3 regions of the Methylobacterium terrae genome follow, and region 1 is predicted to be linked to each of the others. Evidence: riboswitches for the same ligand, from Rfam matches in the RefSeq annotation. Region 1 holds a riboswitch; each other region holds the start of a gene.
What was found. A riboswitch is a leader RNA that binds a small molecule or an ion and turns the genes downstream of it on or off. The one in region 1 is predicted to bind cobalamin.
Positions count from the first base shown of each region.

Region 1 (2,255 bases):
TATCGGAAAGAATAGGCTCGCTCACGCGCTCACCCCCTTCCGGCCGGCGACCGCGCCCCAGGCCCAGCCGAAGGCGAGGCCGAGCACCGCCCAGAACGCGAAGGCGACCGCGAGGGACCGGGCGGCGAACTGCGCCGCGTAGACCGGCGGCATCGCGGAGATCTCCTCCGGCCCGTGCGGGGCGCCCCAGGCGTGCGGGGCGACGAGGAGGGCGAGGCCGAGCCCGGTCGCCACCGGCCCGCGGCGGACCGCGATGAGGTACAGGCCGACCGCGGTCGCGACGGCGGTCGCCACCCACCAGAGCTGGCGCGATTCGAGCGCGGCGGCCGCCACGCCCGGCAGTTCCGGCGGCAGTCCGATCGCCGGCGCGAGGCTGGCGGCGAGGAAGCCGCCGATGCCGAACCTGAGCGCCTCGGAGGGTGTCACCTCCCGGCCCGCGGCGATCAGCACGGCACCGAGGAGGAGCGCGTAGCCGACGCCGCTCACCAGGGTGGCGAGCGCCGTGAAGGCGAGGCGCTGCAGGCCGGGCGCGGGCTGCCACCCGGGTTCGCCGTCGGCATGGTGGCCCGCATGCGCCAGAACGATCAGCGGGTTGGCGGATGCGTGAGCCGGGGCGACGGCCTCGGCGGTCTCGTACTTCTCCGCCGCCAGGATCAGCGGCGAGGTGAGGGCGAATTGCAGGCCTGAGGCCACGCACGCCGCGAGGAAGCCGGCGACCAGGGCCGCGGCGAGCAGACGTTTCGTCATCGGGGGATCACCTGCACGACCAACGGGACGCGGGCCCGCGCCCGGTCGGGGCGCGGGCCGCGCGGCCTCGTTCGGTCAAGCCTTGCTCAGTGGCAGGGGAAGTTGTGGGCGTGGCGCCAGTCGTGGGCGGCGTTGTGCAGGGCGACCACCGGCGCGAAGCCGGAGACGAACAGCAGCCCGATGCCGAGGGCGCCGGCGAGGAGGACGGCGCTCAGGCGCTCGCCGACGAGCGCGGGAGAGAGGGACCGGGTGATCGCGACCATGACGAACTCCTGCCGCCCCACCGGCGGCGTCGAGGAAAGGGGGTGACGGCAGGTCTCCTGGCTCGCGGCCTCTTGAGCCGGCCCGCCGCCTTCCCGGATCGCTCCAGTGGCCGATGGCGGACCGTGTTCGACCGCTCACAGTTGCGGGGGCAGCCGCGGCATGCCGGGGCGATCCCGGTTCCCACGTTCCCTTTTCACCTCGTCGCCGAGGCACCGTCGCGCCGACCCTAACGGGTCGGGGACGGGCTTGCAATCGCAGCCTCCTGCCGCGACACCTCCGGCCCCGAGATTTCGCGAGAGGACAGCCCAGTGCCGGACCCGATCCCTGGCCCGACTCCCGCCGTCCCGCGCCTGACCCTGGTGCTGGGCGGCGCCCGCTCGGGCAAGAGCAGCTACGCGGAGGGGCTGGTCGAGGCGCAGGCCGGACCCTGGCTCTACGTCGCGACGGCCCAAGCCTGGGACGACGAGATGCGGGTGCGCATCGCGGAGCACCGCGCCCGTCGCGCAGCCCCCTGGAAGACCATCGACGCGCCGCGGGACCTGCCCGGGGCGATCCGCGGTGCGGAACCGGGCCGGCCGGTCCTGGTCGATTGCCTGACCCTGTGGCTCACCAACGCGATGCTGGACGACGGCGCCGACCTCGCCGCCGAGACCGGGGCGCTGCTCGCCGCCTGCGCGGACGCGGCCGGGCCCCTGGTCCTGGTCTCGAACGAGGTCGGGTTCGGCATCGTGCCGGAGAACGCGCTCGCCCGGCGCTTCCGCGACGAGGCCGGCCGCCTGCACCAGCGCCTGGGCGCCCTCGCCGACCGGGTGGTGCTGGTGGTGGCGGGCCTGCCGATGACCCTGAAGGGAGATCACCCATGAGCGACGACGAGGCGGCGCGCCACCGCGCCAAGATGGAGAAGCGCAAGGCCGTGCAGGACGCCGAGGTGGCGGGCAAGACGATCGAGAAGGGATTGCTCATCGTCCATACCGGCCCCGGCAAGGGCAAGTCGACGGCGGCCTTCGGGCTGATGCTGCGGGCGCTCGGCCGGGGCTGGCGCGTCGGCGTGGTGCAGTACATCAAGGGCGCCTGGGAGACCGGCGAGCGCCTGGCCCTCGACCGCTTCGCCGATCAGGTCGCCTGGCACACGATGGGGGAGGGCTTCACCTGGGAGACCCAGGACCGCGACCGCGACGTGGCCGCCGCCCGGGCCGCCTGGGCGAGGACCGAGGCGCTGATGGCCGATCCGGCGATCCGGCTCC
Region 1 is NZ_CP029553.1:3,758,242-3,760,496, reverse strand. It holds gene DK419_RS17295 (DUF1636 family protein) at 1-25, opposite strand, end outside; gene DK419_RS17290 (CbtA family protein) at 22-747, opposite strand; gene DK419_RS17285 (CbtB domain-containing protein) at 834-1,010, opposite strand; cobalamin riboswitch at 1,041-1,243, opposite strand; gene cobU (bifunctional adenosylcobinamide kinase/adenosylcobinamide-phosphate guanylyltransferase) at 1,362-1,874, shown strand; gene cobO (cob(I)yrinic acid a,c-diamide adenosyltransferase) at 1,871-2,255, shown strand, end outside.

Region 2 (2,255 bases), 1.5 Mb from region 1:
GCCGAGTTCGGCAGGTCGACGATGGTCGAGACGCCGTCCTGGTCGAGCCAGCGGCGGGCGGTGGCGAGCCCGATATCGGGCTTGTTCTGGTGGTCGGCCGAGACGACCTCGACCTTGAGCTCGCCGGCCTCCTTGGCGAAGTCCTCGACGGCGAGCTGCGCCGCGGTGACCGAGCCGGTGCCGGCCTGGTCGGCGAAGGGCCCGCTCATGTCGCTGAGCACCCCGATCTTGATCGGCGCCTTGGCGTCCTGCGCGAAGACGGACGTGCCTGCGAGCAGCGACAGGGCGAGGCCGGCGGCCCAACAGCGGAACGGCATCAGGAAACCTCCCAGGGAATCTTTGTCAGATCTTAGACGCGGCCCAGCCGGGCCGGCTCGCGGTCTTGTATGTCAGGGGTCCGGGGCGGCGTCGATGCGGATCGCGCGGCGTGGTTGAGAAAGCTGGGGTGCGGTGCGAGCCACGCCGGAAACCTTCCCCCTCTGCGGGGGGAGGGTCACGGGCGCGAGAAACGGGCGGGCGACCATGGGCGTCACCATTGCTCCTTCGTTACCGAACGGCTAAGCTCTGACTCGACGGTTCCCTTCGGGGATCAAAAGGGAACGCGGTGAGGGCTCGCCCGATGCCGCGGCTGCCCCCGCAACTGTGAGCGGCGAGCCTTCCATCACGTACGTCACTGGGGACCGTCACAAGTCCCTGGGAAGACGATGGCAGGCGACGACCCGTGAGCCAGGAGACCTGCCGTCAGCCGTGGTCACACGCGAGCACGTCGGGCGGGGTGTCCTGATGGGTGTCGAGGCGGGCGCGTAGGCCTCCGCCCCGCTTTCGTTCGCGGTGACGTGCCACAGCCTCGCGCCGTCCCGCCATGCCGCCCGCCGCCCTCCTCCGACCCGCCGATCCGGTGCGCCTCGCGCGCGGCCGACCCCGCGCGCGTCGACCCGGAGGGCACATATGTAACTTTATAACGTTACATATGCGATGGAAGCGGCTAGGGACGGAGCGACAGCCTGCTCCGGAAACCATCATGCCCGCGCGCCGCGCCCCCCGTCACGCCACCTTCGCCGTCGCCCTCGCCGCCCCGCTGCTCGCCGCAAAGCCCGGCGCGGCGGAGGATCTGCCCCTCGACGCCATCGAGGTCGCGGGCACCCGCAGCCGTGAGGCCGCCGCCCCCGCCTCAACCTCGCGACGCCGTCGCGCTCCGGGTCCCGGCTCGGCCTCACCCCGCTCGAGACCCCGGCGAGCCTCGACATCATCAGCGGCGAGACCATCCGGGCCCGGGGCCAGAACACCGTCGACGACGCGGTGACCCAGAACGCCGTGGGCATCACCAGCATCGCGGCGCCGGGCAACGGCAACCTCGCCTTCACGGCGCGGGGCTTCGCCGGCGCCGGCTCGGTGCAGCAGCTCTACGACGGCACGCGGCTCTACGTCGGGGCGGGCACGGTGACGTTCCCGTTCGACACCTGGTCGGCGGAGCGGATCGAGGTCCTGCGCGGCCCGGCCTCGGTGCTCTACGGCGAGGGCGCGATCGGCGGCATCATCAACGTGGTGCCGAAGAAGCCGGTCTTCATCCCCGTCGGCGAGGCCCGGGCGGCGATCGGCTCGGACGGCGTGGCGCGGCTCGCCCTCGATACCGGCGGCCCGGTCGGCGAGGACCTGGCCTACCGGATCAACCTCAGCGGCAACCGGGCGGACGGCTGGGTGAAGCCCGACGGCGACTTCCGCAACATCGCGCTGTCGGCCGCGGCGACGTGGCGGGCGACCCCGGATCTCAGCGTCACGCTCTCCCACGACCTCGGCTACAACGAGCCGACGCGCTACTGGGGGTCGCCCCTCGTCGGCAGCCGGGTGCCCGACCGGCTGCGCTTCACCAACTACAACATCCGGGATTCGCAGATCGCCTGGTTCGACAACTGGACGCAGCTGCGGACCGAGTGGAGCCCCACTCCCGACATCACGATCCGCAACACCGCCTACCGCCTCTCGACCGAGCGGCACTGGCGCGACGTCGAGCAATACACCTACCAGCCCGCCACCGGCCTGATCCGGCGCGACGACTACATCGAGATCCGCCACCACCAGGAGCAGATCGGCAACCGCTTCGACGCGACCTTCCGCGGCAGCCTGTTCGGGTTCAGGAATTCGGTGGTGGTCGGCTTCGACGTCAACCACATCGATTTCCGGCGCGACAGCAATTCCCCGTTCGGCGGCGAGAGCTTCGTCGATCCGTACACCTTCGCGCAAGGCCGCTTCATCAA
Region 2 is NZ_CP029553.1:2,278,940-2,281,194, reverse strand. It holds gene DK419_RS10205 (ABC transporter substrate-binding protein) at 1-317, opposite strand, end outside; cobalamin riboswitch at 557-757, shown strand; partial or broken gene DK419_RS10200 (TonB-dependent receptor) at 1,022-2,255, shown strand, end outside.
Region 2: another riboswitch for cobalamin. It lies ahead of DK419_RS10200 (TonB-dependent receptor); the one in region 1 lies ahead of DK419_RS17285 (CbtB domain-containing protein).

Region 3 (2,255 bases), 220 kb from region 1:
GCCCGCCTCCCGCGCCGCCGAGCCCCTGCGCCTCGTCCTCGCCACCGCGACGCCCGGCGGCGGGTTCCCAGCCTACGGCGCGGCGCTGGCGGCGGCGCTCCGCGAGGTCGATCCGGACCTCATCCTCGACCTGCGCGCCAGCAAGGGCTCGACCGAGAACCTCGTCCTCCTGCGCGAGGCGCAGGTCGATCTCGGCCTCGTCCAGGGCGAGTACGCCTACGAGGCGCTGGCGGGGCAGGGCGCCGGCCCGGCGATCACCGTGGTCGCCCCGGTCTACGCGGCGCCGGGCCTGTTCGTGGTGCCGGCCGACAGCCCGGTCCGCAGCGTCGACGACCTGCGCGGCCGGCCGGTGGCACTCGGCACGCGCAGCTCCGGCCTCACCGCCATGGCCCGCACGGTCCTGCGCGGCTCCGGCCTCGACCCGGAGCGCGACATCTCTCCGATCCTCCTCGATCACGCCGGCGACGGCCCGACGATGGTGCGTGACGGACGGGCCGCGGCCCTGTTCGGCGGCGGCACCGGCTGGCCGGGCTTCCGGACGATGGCCGAGGCACCGGGCGGAGCCCGCTTCCTCGGGCCCTCCGCGACCGCGATCGGCGCGACCCTGGCCGCGAGCCCGTCCCTGCGGCGCATCACGGTGCCGGCCGGTACCTTCCCGAGCCAGGGCGAGGCGATCGAGACCGTGGGGTCGTGGAGCTTCGTCCTCGGCCGACCCGGCCTCGACCAAGCGGTGGTCGCCCGTCTCGTCGCGGCGGTCGACCGGGCGAAGCCCGTCCTCGCCCGCCTGCTCCCGAACGAGCGGCCGAGCGACCCGCGCGACCTGAAGGACGCGGTGCCGGCAGAGTGGCTGCACCCGGCAACCGCCGCGTTCCTGCGCGGCCCCTGAGCCCGTCCGCAGACCTCGAGGCCGGTGTGTCCATGGCGACACAGCCTGTGCAACATTATTACGTTTCGTTTCTGCTGTGTTGCGCTGCGGCAGGCGGGCTGCCATTCTGATTTCCGCCAAGGTTCCCCGGGCGACGGCCCGGGGCGAAGAGGGAATTCGGTGAGCTCCTCGCGGAGCGAGGCCGAGGCTGCCCCCGCAACTGTGAGCGGAGAGCTTCCGCCGCCGACGGCCACTGGTGCGCCGCACCGGGAAGGCCAGGCGGGAGCGACTGATCCGCGAGCCAGGATACCTGCCTTGGGTAGAGACCTGTCTTGGGTAGAGACCTGCCTTGGTGCGCGCCTGCCGGCGCGGTCACGTATCCGCGGGCAGTGGGCCCGGGGAGCGCTCGGGGCTGCCGCGCGAAATGCGCCACCCCGCCGCTCGCCCGGGTCGCCGACGCGGCAACCTCGAGTGTGTCGTGAATCGCCGTTCGCCGCTGCATCGCCCCGCTTCCGCAAAGTCCCGCCGCGCCCGCACGACCGGGGCCCTGGCCGGCGCCGTGGCCCTCGGCCTCGGGGCGCCCGCCGCGCGGGCCCAGGAGAGCATCGCCCTCGACGAGGTGGTGGTCGAGGGCCCGCGCAATCCCGCGCCGGGCTCGTCCGCGATCCCGACCGTCGCCGCCGGCGCGATCGGGCTGGTCGGCCCGACCCCGGGCTTTCGCGCCGACCGGGCGGTGAGCAGCACCAAGACCGACACGCCCCAGCGCGACGTGCCGCAGGTCGTGACGGTCGCCCCGCGCGAGGTCATCACCGACCTCGCCGCCACCCGCGTCGACCGGGTCCTGACCTACACGCCGGGCGTCGCGCAGCAGAACAATTTCGGTGGCCTGACCATCTTCAGCTACGCCATCCGCGGCGTGACCACCTCGGAGCTGTACAAGAACGGCTTTCCGCTCAACCGGGGCTTCCCGCCGCCGCCCGACACCCAGAACGTCGAGCGGATCGAGGTGCTGAAGGGCCCCGGCGGCGGCCTGTTCGGGCGCAGCGACCCGGGCGGGCTCGTCAACATCATCACCAAGCAGCCGACGCGCGAGCGCTTCGTCGAGATGGGCGGGCTCTGGGGCTCGTTCGAGGAGTTCCGCGGCACGGTCGATTCCGGCGGCGCCCTCAACGAGGACGGCACGCTCCTCTACCGCTTCAACCTCGCCGCCGGTCGCCAGAACAGCTTTCGCGATTTCGTCGACGGCGACCGGCTCTTCGTCGCCCCGGTCGTGAGCTGGCAGGTCACGCCCGACACGAAGGTCACGGTCGAGACCGAGTTCCTGAGGAACCGCGCGGTCTTCGACCGCGGCGTCATCGCGATCAACAACCGGCTCGGATTCCTGCCGATC
Region 3 is NZ_CP029553.1:3,979,449-3,981,703, reverse strand. It holds gene DK419_RS18425 (TAXI family TRAP transporter solute-binding subunit) at 1-886, shown strand, start outside; cobalamin riboswitch at 989-1,197, shown strand; gene DK419_RS18420 (TonB-dependent siderophore receptor) at 1,425-2,255, shown strand, end outside.
Region 3: another riboswitch for cobalamin. It lies ahead of DK419_RS18420 (TonB-dependent siderophore receptor); the one in region 1 lies ahead of DK419_RS17285 (CbtB domain-containing protein).